2 regions of the Gordonia cholesterolivorans genome follow, and region 2 is predicted to be linked to the other one. Evidence: riboswitches for the same ligand, from Rfam matches in the RefSeq annotation. Region 2 holds a riboswitch; the other holds the start of a gene.
What was found. A riboswitch is a leader RNA that binds a small molecule or an ion and turns the genes downstream of it on or off. The one in region 2 is predicted to bind S-adenosylmethionine.
Positions count from the first base shown of each region.

Region 1: linked by a shared signal. The riboswitch ahead of ABFX36_RS08980 (bifunctional o-acetylhomoserine/o-acetylserine sulfhydrylase) and the one ahead of ABFX36_RS11430 (aminotransferase class V-fold PLP-dependent enzyme) in region 2 are both predicted to bind S-adenosylmethionine.

Region 1 covers NZ_BAAARB010000007.1:165,887-172,954, reverse strand. Annotated here, with positions in the region: gene ABFX36_RS09005 (hypothetical protein) at 1-18, shown strand, start outside; gene ABFX36_RS09000 (hypothetical protein) at 228-935, shown strand; gene ABFX36_RS08995 (exodeoxyribonuclease III) at 964-1,806, opposite strand; gene ABFX36_RS08990 (MFS transporter) at 1,816-3,075, opposite strand; gene ABFX36_RS08985 (NADP-dependent isocitrate dehydrogenase) at 3,169-4,386, opposite strand; SAM riboswitch class IV at 4,751-4,865, shown strand; gene ABFX36_RS08980 (bifunctional o-acetylhomoserine/o-acetylserine sulfhydrylase) at 4,932-6,242, shown strand; gene metX (homoserine O-acetyltransferase MetX) at 6,291-7,068, shown strand, end outside.
Region 2 covers NZ_BAAARB010000011.1:49,121-56,188, forward strand. Annotated here, with positions in the region: gene ABFX36_RS11420 (MDR family MFS transporter) at 325-2,019, opposite strand; gene ABFX36_RS11425 (MarR family winged helix-turn-helix transcriptional regulator) at 2,019-2,495, opposite strand; gene ABFX36_RS11430 (aminotransferase class V-fold PLP-dependent enzyme) at 2,649-3,884, opposite strand; SAM riboswitch class IV at 3,902-4,015, opposite strand; gene ABFX36_RS11435 (hypothetical protein) at 4,314-4,889, shown strand; gene ABFX36_RS11440 (isochorismate synthase) at 4,912-6,018, shown strand; gene ABFX36_RS11445 (O-succinylhomoserine sulfhydrylase) at 6,021-7,068, opposite strand, start outside.

The DNA of each region.
Region 1 (7,068 bases), on a different contig from region 2:
GGCGGACAGGACGACTGACCTCCACCGACACCGACACATAGGCGACGGGCCCGCTCCATGGGAGCGGGCCCGTCGTCGGTTTCTCGACATGAGAGGGATGAAGTCCGACCTCGGATTCGTGCCATCGCCCGCGCCGCGAATCGGCTCCTCGGCTGTGTGCGTGCCAGGATCGCACCGAAGCGCCCTTGGCGCAGTCACTGATGATTCTCTCTGAACGGTGGTCCCGCATGAAGCGAATCCCCTTGTCCCGCACGACTTCTCTCGTCACCGCAGCCGCCCTGATCTGCGGTGGCCTCACCGCCGCCTCCGTCGGCGCGGCAGGTGGCGCCGACGCCGCGACCTGCTCGTCGGCCAGCCGCACCACCAAGAAGGCCACCCTAGCGACGCATAACTACTCCAAGTCGGTGACCCAGACCGCCGGTGCGCTCGCGAAGGTGACCTACACGATCGACGTCGGCACCTCCGGTGCCGGCAATCCGTACGTCAACTCGATCACCGACACCCCGCCCGCCGGATTCGGGAAGCCGACGGCGAAGGTGAGGGCGTACCACTTCCTCACCGGCCTCAAAGAAGAGGCGGTTCCGGTGACTGCGTCCGGTACCGGCTGGAAGGTCTCGAACACGGGCTGGTCGGTGACCTCGAGCCATCCCGTCACGGCGTCGTTCACCTACGACATGCCGCTGTCGAAGTTTCCCGGCTTCCCGGTCACCAGCGGCGGCATCGCCGTCACCGGAACTGTCGGGGTCGAAGGCGACTTCCCCGGTCTCACCGCGTGCTTCCTGACTCGCCCGATGTCTCCCGGCGAGGCGATCGGCAGCGTCAGCGGCGATCTGTCCAGTTCCGGGTCCACCCAGGACATCATCAGCGAGGTGGTGGCCGGACTGGTCGGCGGCGTGATCGGCGGCATCGGCAGCGGAAGCAAATCGGCCAGCTGACGGATGCGCCCCGGAGGCCGCGGACCGCTCAGCCGAATACCGCGGTCACCGGGGCGTGATCGGACCACCGAAGGTTGTACGCGCCGGCTCGATCAACCCGCGTCCGTTGCGCTCGTGCAGCCAATGCCGGCGTCGCGAGGTGGTAGTCGATACGCCAGCCGGCGTCGTTGTCGAACGCCTTGCCCCGCCACGACCACCACGCGTACGGCCCAGCGACGTCGCCGTGATGCTCGCGCGCCACGTCCACCCAGCCGGCCTCCAGCAGTCCGGCGACCCATGCCCGCTCGTGCGGGAGGAAACCCGCGTTTTTGAGATTGCCCTTCCAGTTCTTGATGTCGCGCTCGTCGGGCGCGATGTTCCAGTCACCCGCCACCACCGCCAGTCCCCCGGTGCCGAGCAGTTTGTCGAGGTAGGGCCGGAACACTTCGAGGAAGCGCCGCTTCTCCTCGTACTTCTCGATGTCTTTCTCCTGCTCGGTCGGCGCCGCCCCCGTCGGCAGATACAGGCTCGCCGCGGTCACCGTCTCACCGCCGAAGTCGAAATCCGCCTCGATGTACCGTCCCGCCGTGTCGAACTCGTCGCTGCCGAAACCGACCCGCACCTGCGAGGGTGCGCGGCGAGACAGGATCCCGACGCCGGCGCGGCCCTTGACCGACGATTCCGTGTGCACGAAGTGCCACCCGGCATCCAGCGCGGGCTGCAGCGCCTTGCGAGCGATCGCGTCGCCTGCCCTCACCTCTTGCATCAGCACCACGTCGGGTGCGGCGTCCTCGAGCCACGGGAGCATGCCCGGATTGTCGTCCGAGCGCTGCTTCACAGCGGCACGGATCCCGTTGACGTTGATCGTGGTGATGGAGAACGGTGTGGTCACGGGACCACCCTAGCGACCGCTTCGGACATCGCCCACGGGCTCGTCTCCGACCGGAACCGCGACCTCCCGCTGCGGCATCTCCTCGCCGGACCGCCGCGCAGCCGCCACCGCCGCCGCGAGCACCAGCACGCCGCCCACCGCGAGGACCGCACCGACCAGTGACGGTGCCCGGTAACCGAGACCGTGGGCGATCACCAGCCCGCCGACCCATGCGCCGAGAGCGTTGGCGACGTTCAGCGCCGAATGGTTGAGCGCGGCCGCGATCGTCTGCGCATCGTGCGCGACGTCCATCAGTCGCGTCTGCAGCCCGGGGATGGCGGCCGATCCGGAACAGCCGACGAAGAAGGTCATGATCACGGCCGGCCACCCGGTGGACACCAGGAGCGCGAACAGCACCAGCGCCGACGCTGCGCTCGCCATGCCGATGGCGATGGCCTTGTCGCCCAGGCGGTCGGCGAGACGGCCGCCGAGGTAATTGCCGCTCACCATTCCCGCGCCGAACAGCATCAGCGCGATCGGCACCGCGGCCTCCGACAGTCCGCCCAGCGAGGTGAGCGCGGTGTTCAGATACGTGTAGAAGGCGAAGAAGCCGCCGAATCCCACCACGCCGACCAGCAGCGTCAGCCAGATCTGCCCGTGGCGGAGTCCGCCGAGTTCAGTGGCGGGATCGGTGGTGCGCATCGACCGCAGATCGGGCACCACGCGCCACAGCGCGAGCACCGTCACAGCACCGATCACCACGACGAGGGCGAGGGCGGCGCGCCACCCGAGCGCCTGGCCCAGCCAGGTGGCCGCCGGCACCCCGAGGACGTTGGCCACCGACAGTCCCATCATCACCTGCCCCACCGCCTGCGCACGGCGGCCGGGGCCGGCGAGGTGGGCGGCGACCAACGAGGCCACGCCGAAATACGCCCCGTGCGGCAGCCCGGCGACGAAGCGTGCGGCCATCAGCGTCGGATAGTTCTGCGCCACCAGACTCAGCGCATTGCCGAGAGTGAACGCCACCATGAGTGCGATCAACAGCGTCCGTCGCGACACCCGGGCCGCGAGCACCGCGATCAGCGGAGCGCCCACCACCACGCCCAGCGCATAGGCGGAGATCAGGTGCCCGGCGGTCGGCTCACTGACGCCGAGGCTCGACGCGATGTTCGGCAGCAGCCCCATCGCGACGAACTCGGTGGTTCCGATGCCGAACCCGCCGAGCGCGAGTGCTCCGACCACCCAGCCTACCCGCCCAGCCGGATGCTCGCCGTCGCACGATGCCGCCACGTCCTGAGTCTCGGTGTCCACCCGATGCGCAACACCCGCACACCGAGCGCCATTCCACAGACCGCGGTGACCTCCGACACCCGGAGGAGAGGACTACCGCAGCGCGGCCTGCAGATTGTCGTCGAGAGCGCCCAGGAACTCCTCGGTGGTGAGGTACGCCTGGTCGCCGCCGACCAGCAGTGCCAGGTCCTTGGTCATCTTCCCCGACTCGACGGTCTTGATGACGACGTCCTCGAGCTTCTCCGCGAACTCGCGCACCTCGGGAGTGTTGTCGAGCTTGCCGCGGTGGTCCAGACCACGCGTCCAGGCGAAGATCGACGCGATCGGATTGGTCGACGTCGGCTTGCCCTGCTGGTGCTGCCGGTAGTGCCGGGTCACGGTACCGTGCGCGGCCTCGGCCTCGCAGGTCTGGCCGTCGGGTGTCATCAGAACCGAGGTCATCAGTCCGAGCGAGCCGTAGCCCTGGGCCACGGTGTCCGACTGGACGTCGCCGTCGTAGTTCTTGCACGCCCAGACGTAGCCGCCCTCCCACTTGAGCGACGAGGCGACCATGTCGTCGATCAGCCGGTGCTCGTAGTGCAGCCCCGCGGCATCGAACTCGGCCTTGAACTCACGCTCGAAGACGTCGGCGAAGATGTCCTTGAACGCGCCGTCGTAGGCCTTGAGGATGGTGTTCTTGGTGGACAGGTACACCGGATAGTTGCGCTGCAGTCCGTAGTTGAACGACGCCCGCGCGAAGTCCTCGATCGACTTGTTGAAGTTGTACATGCCCATCACGACGCCACCCGACTCGGGGATTCGGACGATCTCGTGCTCGATCGGCTCGCTTCCGTCGTCGGGCGTGTAGGTGATGGTGACCGTGCCCGCCGAGGGCACCTTGAAGTCGGTGGCGCGGTACTGGTCGCCGAAGGCGTGACGCCCGACGACCACCGGCTTGGTCCAGCCGGGTACCAGCCGAGGCACGTTCGAGATCAGGATCGGAGCCCGGAAGATGGTGCCGCCGAGGATGTTCCGAATGGTGCCGTTAGGCGATCGCCACATCTTCTTGAGACCGAATTCCTCGACGCGGGCCTCGTCGGGGGTGATGGTGGCGCACTTGACGCCGACACCGTGCTTCTGAATCGCGTGCGCGGCGTCCACCGTGACCTGATCGTCGGTCGCGTCGCGGTTCTCGATCCCGAGGTCGTAGTAATCCAGATCGATGTCGAGGTAGGGGTGGATCAGCTTCTCTTTGATGAACTGCCAGATGATTCGCGTCATCTCGTCGCCGTCGAGTTCGACGACGGTGCCCTCGACCTTGATCTTGCCCATATGGCTCTGTGCCCTCCTCAGCAGTAGACCGCCGGCCACTCGTCCTCAAACGTAATACGGACGGTCGTTCGGCGCGGCGGGCTCCAAACAGAACGCGCGTACTGTTTTAACCAGCATATCCCATGAGCAGCTCAGCGACCGAGCGATCGTGCAAGCACCGCCGCGCCTCCGCAGATCCGCGCCGAATGCCCTGTGCGGCAGCAGTTCTCCTTGAACACCGCGCCGACGCGCCGAGACCGACCGCTCGCACCGGTCGTCGCTTTTGCGCGGTCCTACCACATCGCCCACCGGGTCGACAGATTTACGACCAGGGGCGGTGAAGCCGTTTCAACAGCCGCATCGAGTTGATATATCCTCAGCAACAGGTCATGAGTGTCAGCGCACAGCCCCGGCTTGCTGACCGGCAACCCTCCATCCGCGGTGGGGTGCTCCGGGTGATGACCTGGCTGCGACGGAAGTCGCCGCAGCAAGCGCGGGTCCGAGGGTCGGACCCAACATACGAGGCCCACCCCGGGCCGCCGACCGAAGAAAGAGAATGACGTCTCATGTCTGACGCCGCGAATTGGAGCTTCGAGACCACCCAGGTGCACGCCGGGCAGGTAGTCGACGCGACCGCCAAGACACGCGCACTGCCGATCTACCAGACCACGTCGTACGTGTTCGACAACACCGACCACGCGGCGAACCTGTTCGCGCTCGCCGAGCCGGGCAACATCTACACCCGGATCATGAATCCGACGCAGGACACCGTCGAGCAGCGCCTCGCGGCTCTCGGCGGCGGCGTCGCGGCCCTCTTGGTGGCCTCCGGCCAGGCCGCCACCACCTACGCGATTCAGAACATCGTCGAGGCCGGCGGGCACGTCGTCTCCAGCCCCCGCATCTACGGCGGCACATACAATCTCTTCCACTACACGCTGCCGAAGTTCGGCATCGAGGTCTCGTTCGTCGACGATCCCGACGATCTCGAGTCGTGGAAGTCGGCGATCCGGCCCAACACCCGCGCACTGTTCGGTGAGACCATCGCGAACCCGCACAATCAGGTCCTCGACATCGCCGGAGTGGCGGACGTCGCACACTCGCACAGCCTCCCGCTGATCGTCGACAACACGGTCGCGACGCCGTATCTGCTGAATCCCATCGAGCACGGGGCCGACATCGTCGTGCACTCGGCCACCAAGTACATCGGCGGTCACGGCACCGCGATCGGCGGCGTCATCATCGACGGCGGCACCTTCGACTGGCGCGTCCAGCGCGACGGTGAAGACCTGTTCCCCGGCTTCACAACCCCGGACCCGAGTTACAACGGCGTCGTCTTCGCCGACCTGGGGGCTCCGGCCTACGCGCTCAAGGCGCGCACGCAATTGCTGCGCGACACGGGCGCGGCCATCTCGCCGTTCAACGCCTTCCTGCTGGCTCAGGGCATCGAGACGCTGAGCCTGCGCGTGGAGCGCCACGTCTCCAATGCACAGAAGGTGGCCGAGTTCTTGGAGGCCAACGACCAGGTCACCTCGGTCTCGTACGCCGGTCTCAAGTCGTCGCCGTACTACGAACGGGCGCAGAAGCTGCTGCCGAAGGGCGCCGGCGCGGTCATCGGATTCGAGATCGAGGGCGGCGTCGAGGCGGGCAAGGCCTTCGTGAACGCGCTGACCCTGCACAGCCATGTCGCCAACATCGGCGACGTCCGCTCGCTGGTGATCCACCCCGCGTCCACCACGCACAGCCAGCTCTCCCCGGAGGAGCAGCTGGCCGCCGGTGTGACGCCCGGTCTAGTCCGGCTCGCCGTGGGCATCGAGGGCATCGACGACATCCTCGCCGACCTCACCACCGGGTTCGCCGCGGCAGCGCGAGTCAAGTAGCCGTTGTCTCGTCCACTGCCGTTGTCTCGTCTACTGAAGGGAGGCCAGGTGTCGGTCAGTATCGACCCGGCCACGACGGTGAGCGACCCCGACTGGGCCACCCGTCCGGACGGAGCTCAGGTCAGCGTCTCGATCGGCGATCTGACTCTCGATTCGGGGGCCACGCTGGCCGACGTCACCGTCGCCTTCCAGAAGTGGGGCACGCCGACGGCGGCCCGGGACAACATCGTGTTGGCGCTGCACGCGCTCACCGGTAACTCGCACGTCGCCGGCCCGGCCGACGATCAGTTCTCGATGACCGGATGGTGGGACGGACTGATCGGGCCGGGCTGCGCGGTCGACACCGACGAATGGTGCGTGTTGGCGCCGAACGCGATCGGCGGCTGCTTCGGCTCCACCGGTCCCGGCTCCCTCGCTCCCGACGGCAGGCCGTGGGGGTCACGCTTCCCGCGGCTCACCGTTCGCGACCTCGTCCGGTCGGAGTCGCTCGCGCTGGAGGCACTCGGCATCAGCCGTCTGGCCGCCGTCGCGGGCGGCTCGATGGGCGGTGCCCGTGCCCTCGAATGGGCCGTCACCCACCCCGACGCGGTCGGCGCCGCGCTGGTGCTGGCGGTGGGCGCGCGGGCCAGCGCCGATCAGATCGGCACGCAGACCACCCAGATCGAGGCGATCAAGTCCGATCCCGCGTGGCAGGGCGGCGACTACTACGGGACCGGCCGCTCCCCCAGCACCGGAATGGGTATCGCGCGCCGAATCGCGCATCTGAGCTACCGGAGCGACCGCGAACTCGACCAGCGTTTCGAGAACCGCCCCCAGGGGGAGGAGA
Region 2 (7,068 bases):
TCATCGAGTAAGCGAGCACGCGCATCGAGACCCCACACAGTTTCGACTCGCTGCGCTCGCTCAACAAGCCTGAGAACACTCGCTCAACAAGCCCGCGAACAGCCACCCAGCCCCAGGCTCATCGAGTAAGCGAGCGAGCGCAGCGAGCACGCGCATCGAGACCCCACACAGTTTCGACTCGCTGCGCTCGCTCAACAAGCCTGGTGAGAACGCTCGCTCAACAAGCCTGAGAAAAGCCACCCAGCCCCCAGGCTCATCGAGTAAGCGAGCGAGCGCAGCGAGCACGCGCATCGAGACCCAGCAACACGCAGCGACTCGCTCCGGTCAGTCGGCCGCGACCGGCTTCGGGTCGTCGCTCTTGCTCTCGGGCGACGGCGGGCGGCGGAGCGAGACCTCCGACCACGTCACCGTGCCGATGATCGACAGGATCGACAGGATCGAGACCGACAGGAACACCTTGTCCATCGAGTCCGCGAAGCCGCGCTTGATCGGCTCCGACAACTCCTTCGGAAGCTTCTCGATGACGGAGGTGTCCTTCATCGTCGCCCCGGCGCCGCCGCCGGCACCGGGGTCCTCCGCCGCGGTGATCAACGAGTGACCGAAGGCCGCGACCTGCGGATCATGGCTGGTAGCCGCCTGCTGGACGGCCGCGGTGAACTCAGGAGTGCCCGACGCGTCTTTGAGCTGATCGGCGATGTTGGGGCCCATCGTCGAGAACAGCAGCGAGAAGAAGACCGCGACGCCGAGCGTGCCGCCGATCTGCCGGAAGAAGGTCGCGGTGCCGGTCGCCATACCGGTGTCGCGGACCGGCAGGATGCTCTGCATCGCCAGCATGAGCGGCTGCGTCAGGTTGCCGAGGCCGAAACCGAGTCCGGCTGCCGCCAGCATCACGAGGTACAGCTGGGTCTGCGTGTCGACGAAGTGCAGCAGGAACGACATCGTCGTGATCAGGATGGAGCCGATGATCGGAAACACCTTGTATCGCCCGGTACGCGAGATCAGCTGGCCGGCCATGATGGAACCGATCATCATGCCGGCCACCATCGGCAGCATCTGCAGACCGGCGACCATCGGGCTCGAGCCACGGAGCACCTGGAAGTACTGGGGCAGCATCGAGATACCGCCGAACATGACCGCACCGACGATGAGGGAGACGAGGATGCCCTGTGCGAAGACCCGGTTCTTGAAGACGCGGAGCGGGATGATCGCCTCGTCGCCCATCTTGTTCTCGATCACAATGAACGCGGCGATACCCGCGGCGCCGATCAGGTAACAGATGACGCTGTTCAGCGACGTCCAGCCCCAGTCACGGCCCTGTTCGGCGACGATCAGCAGCGGCGCGACGGCCACCGCGACAGCGGTAGCGCCCCAGTAGTCGGTGCGGTGTCCGGTCAGCTTCTGCTGCGGGTAGTTCAGCACCTTGTAGACCACCACCAGTGCGATGAGGCCGATCGGCACGTTCACCAGGAACACCCAGCGCCAACCGGAGACGCCCAGGATCGAGTTCGCGCCGGCGAGGAAACCGCCGAGCACCGGGCCGAGCACGCTGGACGTGCCGAAGACCGCCAGGAAGTAACCCTGGTACTTGGCGCGTTCCAGCGGTGCGACGATATCGGCGATCGTGGTGATCGCCAGCGTGAACAGACCGCCCGCGCCGAGACCCTGGAGCGCACGGAAGCCGGCCAGCTCGTACATCGACGTCGACATGCTGCACAGGAGCGACCCGATGATGAAGATCGTGATCGCGAGCAGGAAGAACTGCTTGCGTCCGTAGATGTCCGACAGCTTGCCGTAGAGCGGCGTCACGATCGTCGAGGTCACCAGGTAAGCGGTGGTGACCCACGCCTGCAGGTCGTATCCGTGCAGGTCGTCGGCGATGGTGCGGATCGCCGTCGACACGATCGTCTGGTCGAGCGCGGCGAGGAACATGCCGATCATGAGTCCGCTCATGATCGTGAGGACCTGACGATGCGTCAGGTTCCGGCCGGGGAAGTCCGCGGCGGCAGTTGGTGAACTCATCAATCAGCTTTCGTGGTGCAGGGGAAGATTCGGGTTTCGACCGCGTCGACGAACCGGCCGAGGAGGCGGACGAATATCTCGAACTCCTCCGCGGACCAGTCCTCCACGGTTTCGCCGACGAGTCGTCGTCTCGACTCGGCGATCTCGCAGACCTTCTCCCGGCCGTCGTCGGTGAGGACCAGCTGCGACGCACGCCCGTCTTCGGGGTGCGCCTCGCGCCGGACGAATCCTTCCTTCACCAACTGCGCGACGTGCCGACTGGTGGTCGAGGGGTCTGTCACCAGCCGATCGGCGAGGTCGCGCGAGCGCATCGGGCCGTTCCGCAGGACGAAGAGCGCTCGGTACGCGGCGGTCTCGAGTGAGCCATTGCGTTCGTTCCAGATTCCGGTGTGCAGCGCCCGATCCCTGAGCCGCGTGTATCGGCTGAGGGCGACGAACATCTCGTCGAGCTGTTCGGGCGTCGCTTTCACTCTCATCCCTCTTCGTTGCAGTCTGCAATCAACTAATTGCGCTCTGCAAGTATGAGAGGTGCCGGCTCCCGGCCGCAACTGAGAAATTTCGGCATAAATGGACGTACGTCCCGCGCCCGGCGAACCCCACCGCGCCCGCTGTGAAAGCGGACGAGAAATCTACCGCCGCACCAGATCCGACAGCGCTGCCAGCAGACGATCGACATCGTCCGACGACGTCCCGAGACCGAAGCTGGCCCGGACCGCACCGTCGGGGTAGCCCAGCTTCCGCAGCAGCGGATGCGCGCAGAACTTGCCGTCGCGCACGCCGATCCCCCGCGTCACCGACAGATATTCGGCGACACTGCGCGGGGAATGGTTCTCCACGGTGAAGCCGGCGATGCCGACGCGGTCGGCCGCATCGTCGAAGACCCGCAGCGGATGCACGCCGGGCAGCAGCGCCAACCCCTCGTCGAGACGCTGCTGCAACCGGTGCTCGTGATAGCCGATCTCCTCGAAACCGATGTCCTGCAGGGCCTGCGCCGCCGCTGCGAGCGCCACCACCCCCAGCGTGTTGGGAGATCCGGCTTCGTGACGAGCGGCACCGGTGTGCCACGCGACTCCGCCGTCGAGGTCGACGTCGGCGGTGGCGCCGCCGCCGGCCAGGTACGGTTCCGCCGCATCGAGCCAGTCGCCGCGGCCCACCAGCACGCCCGCACCGAACGGCGCGTACAGCTTGTGGCCGGAGAAGACGAGGTAGTCGATGCCCCAGGACGCGATCGAGACGGCGCGGTGCGGGACCAGTTGCGCGGCGTCCACCAGAATGCGCGCGCCGTGCCGATGCGCCGCCGCGGCCAGCCGTCCGATCGGCAGCACCTCGCCGGTCACGTTCGACGCACCGGTGATCGCGAGCAACGCGGCGGGCGCGGCAGCGAGTTCTGCTTCGAGCCGCCCCACCGTCTCTTCGACGGTGCGGGCCGCCGGCACCACGCGAGCACGGCCGGTCCGGGTCCAGGGCAGCAGGTTGGCGTGGTGCTCGATGTCGAGCACCACCACGTCGCCGGGGGTGACGTGCGCGGCGAGATTGACGGCGTCGGTGGTGTTGCGCGTGAACACCACCGCGTCGTCGCTTCGACCGCCGACGAACCGCCGGACGGTCTCCCGAGCCTGTTCGTATCGCGCTGTCGTGACCTGAGAGAGATGGCCCGCGCCCCGATGCACGCTCGCATACTCGGTCAACGCGCCGGAGAGCCGTTCCGCGACAGACACGAGAGCCGGGGCCGATGCCGCGTAGTCGAGGTTCGCGTAGACGGTCTCGCCCCCTGCGGTGGTCGGCACCGTGGTGTCGGCACCGACCACCGGCGCGAGGGGACGAATGGGTGCCGGGCACACGGCCCGGTCGAGGATTGCGGTCATGACACGACTCCAGTAGATCTCCGCACTTGCCGGACGTCGGTCGACGCCGGCCGGGTCGTCACCTGGAGCACCCCACCGCGGTGGAGGGTTGCCGACCGGCCAGCCAGGGCTTCGCACCGGTTCTCGTGACCCGCCGTCAAGGATGCCGGTACGCGTCATTCGCGGAAAGCATTAAAACCACGGCGGGTGTAATCACCGGCGGATCCGCAGTTAGCGTGGTTTCAACATCCCTGTTCAGAAAGGCCTCCCGTGGTTCATCCGTCCGACCCGCAGTATCCGAGCGGCGCTCCCGGCCGGCCCCTGCCACAACCGCCCCTGACACAACCGCCACAGCCGTCGCCGTACGGGCCGCCCCACCGGTACGGACCCGCGCAGCCGCCGTACGCACCGAACCCCTTCCCGCCCGGCCCGTGGCCGCAGCAGCCGCCGGTGAAGGGTCCGAAGCCGATGTTCTTCGGCATCGTGGCGGTGACCGCACTGGTGGTCGCCGGACTGACGACGCTGCTGATCCTCGCCCCCTGGGACTCCGACAGCGACACCGGTGCGGCGCCGGAGACCACGCGGACGTTCGCGCTCAAGGGCGGGACGTCCGTGGAGGTCCGGGTGCCCGCCGGCTGGACCGCCGTCACCGACACCAACGACGGCGCGCCCGTCGTGGTGCTGCGGGCCGCCGACGACGACCGGGTGCTGTCGCAGATGTCCGACGACCTCACCTCGCTCGGCGAATCCGGCTCGGGGACCCCGGTACACACGGTGGTGGTGTTCGCCGACAGTTGCTCCGGAACCGCCTCCGTCGGCGAGTGGAAGACCAAGAGCCGTGACGACTCCGCGAACGGCCACACCGAGCAGTGGCTGTACGCGACCTCGAGCGTCGACGGTCGCACCTGCGTCAACATGTCGGGTGCCGACGCGGGCGCCGACCCCGTCTCCGCCGGATCCGCGGGCCGCGACCTCCTCAAGCGGTTGATCAGGGAGAAGCGCATCACAGCAACGAAGTCCGTCTAGCTCTCGCGGGTAACCTGGCCAGGTGCCTGCCGGTCTGTCGTTTCTGCTGTCGAACACCGATCTCAACGCCCGCGGATTCGGAGTGCGCGCCGCGTTCGGCTCCGTGGCGCAGGCGCGAGAGGCCCTCGCCGCCGGCACCGTCGACTTCGTCGGCGGCGCCCTCGGCTTCGACACCGGCGGTCCCGCATCATTGATCGCCCCCGAACGGGTCGACTTCTCCCCCGCAGCCACTCCCGCGACGGTCGACGGCTCGGTGGTCGCGGAGGTCTCGGTGACCCCGGACTCGGTGCACCGCGAGCGAGTCGTCCGCGCACTCGACGCCATCGCGTCGGGCGCCGCCGAGAAGGTGGTCGTGGCTCGCAGCCTGGGCGCGTCGCTCACCCGGGCCGTCGAGCCTGCCGAACTGATCGGCCGATTCACGGCCACTGCCGGCGGGTCGACGGTGTTCGCCGCCGATCTGAGCGCAGCGCCGGGACACGACGGCAACTGGCTGATCGGCGCGAGTCCGGAACTCCTGCTCCGCAAACGCGGTTCCATCCTCCAATGCGTTCCCTACGCGGGGTCGGCCCCGAAGTTCGACGCCGGAGGCCGTCCCGTTCCGAACGCCGCCGAGGAACTCAGCCGTTCGGCGAAGGACTTGCGCGAGCACGCGTACGTCGTCGACTATCTGCGCGACCTGCTCCAACCGCTGTGCAGCCGTATCGCCATCCCCGACCGGCCGCAGACCATCTCCACCAACCACGTCTGGCATCTGGCGACGCCGATCACCGGAGAGCTGGCCGATCCGACGATCACGGCGCTGGAACTGGCGGCGCTGCTCTCCCCGACGCCCGCCGTCTGCGGGACACCGACCGAAGCCGCGGCGCGGATCATCGAGGAGGTCGAAGGACCGCGGGAGTTCTACGCCGGAACCGTCGGCTGGTGCGACGCCGCCGGCGACGGGGAATGGGTGGTCTCGATCCGGTGTCTCGAGCTCGACTCGTCACGCACGAGGGTCAGCGCCTGGGCCGGAGGCGGCATCGTCGCCGGCTCCGACCCCGACGCCGAGGTGGCCGAGACTACCGCGAAGTTCCAGACGGTGCTCAGTGCACTGGCCGACGCGGACCGCCCGGTGCGTGCCGACGCCTGAGCTCAGCCCAGCGCCGCGTCCAGATCGCGCAGCAGATCGTCCGCGCTCTCCAGACCCACCGACAGCCGGACCATCGAGTCGGTGAGACCGATCGCCGCACGGCCGTCGGGCCCCATCGCCCGGTGGGTGGTGGTGGCCGGATGCGTGATGAGGCTCTTGGCGTCACCGAGGTTGTTGGAGATGTCGATGATCTGCAGTCCGTTGAGCACTTCGAAGGCCCGCTCCTTGCCGGAAAGACCCGGCCGGTCGGCGAGTTCGAACGTGATGACCGTTCCCCCGCCGGACATCTGCGAGCGCGCCAGCTCGTACTGCGGGTGCGACGACAGGAAGGGATAGATCGCCTTGGCCACCCGGGGATCGGCGTCGAGGAATTCGGCGACTCGCAGCGCGGTGGCGACCGACTGGTCGAGGCGCAGCTTCATCGTCTCGAGGCCCTTGAGCATCACCCACGCGTTGAACGGACTGAGCGCCGGACCGGTGTGACGCATCAGTTCCCGCACCGGGCCGTCGATGAACTCCTGCGTGCCGAGCACCGCACCGCCCATCACCCGGCCCTGGCCGTCGATGTGCTTGGTTCCCGAATACACGATGACGTCGGCGCCCATGTCCAGACCGCGCTGCAGCAGCGGGGTCGCGAAGACGTTGTCGAGCACCACCGTCGCGCCGGCCGCGTGCGCCATCTGCGACACCTTGCGGACATCGACCAGCGTCTGCATCGGATTCGACGGCGTCTCGAAGAACACCGCGTCCGTCGGCTCGGCGAGGGCCCGCTCCCACTGGTCGAGGTCTTCTCCGTCGACGAAGACCGTCTCGACGCCCCAGGACGGGAGGATCTCGTTGCAGATCACGAAGCAGGAACCGAAGAGGCTGCGCGCCGCGACGAGGCGGCTGCCCTTCTTCAGCAGCGCACCCAGTGCCACGAACACCGCGGCCATGCCGCTCGCCGTCGCGAAGCAGGCCTGCGTCCCCTCGATCTGGCGGAGCCGCTCCTGAAACATCGCGACGGTCGGATTCCCGTAGCGGGTGTAGACGAAACGCTGTTCTTCGCCG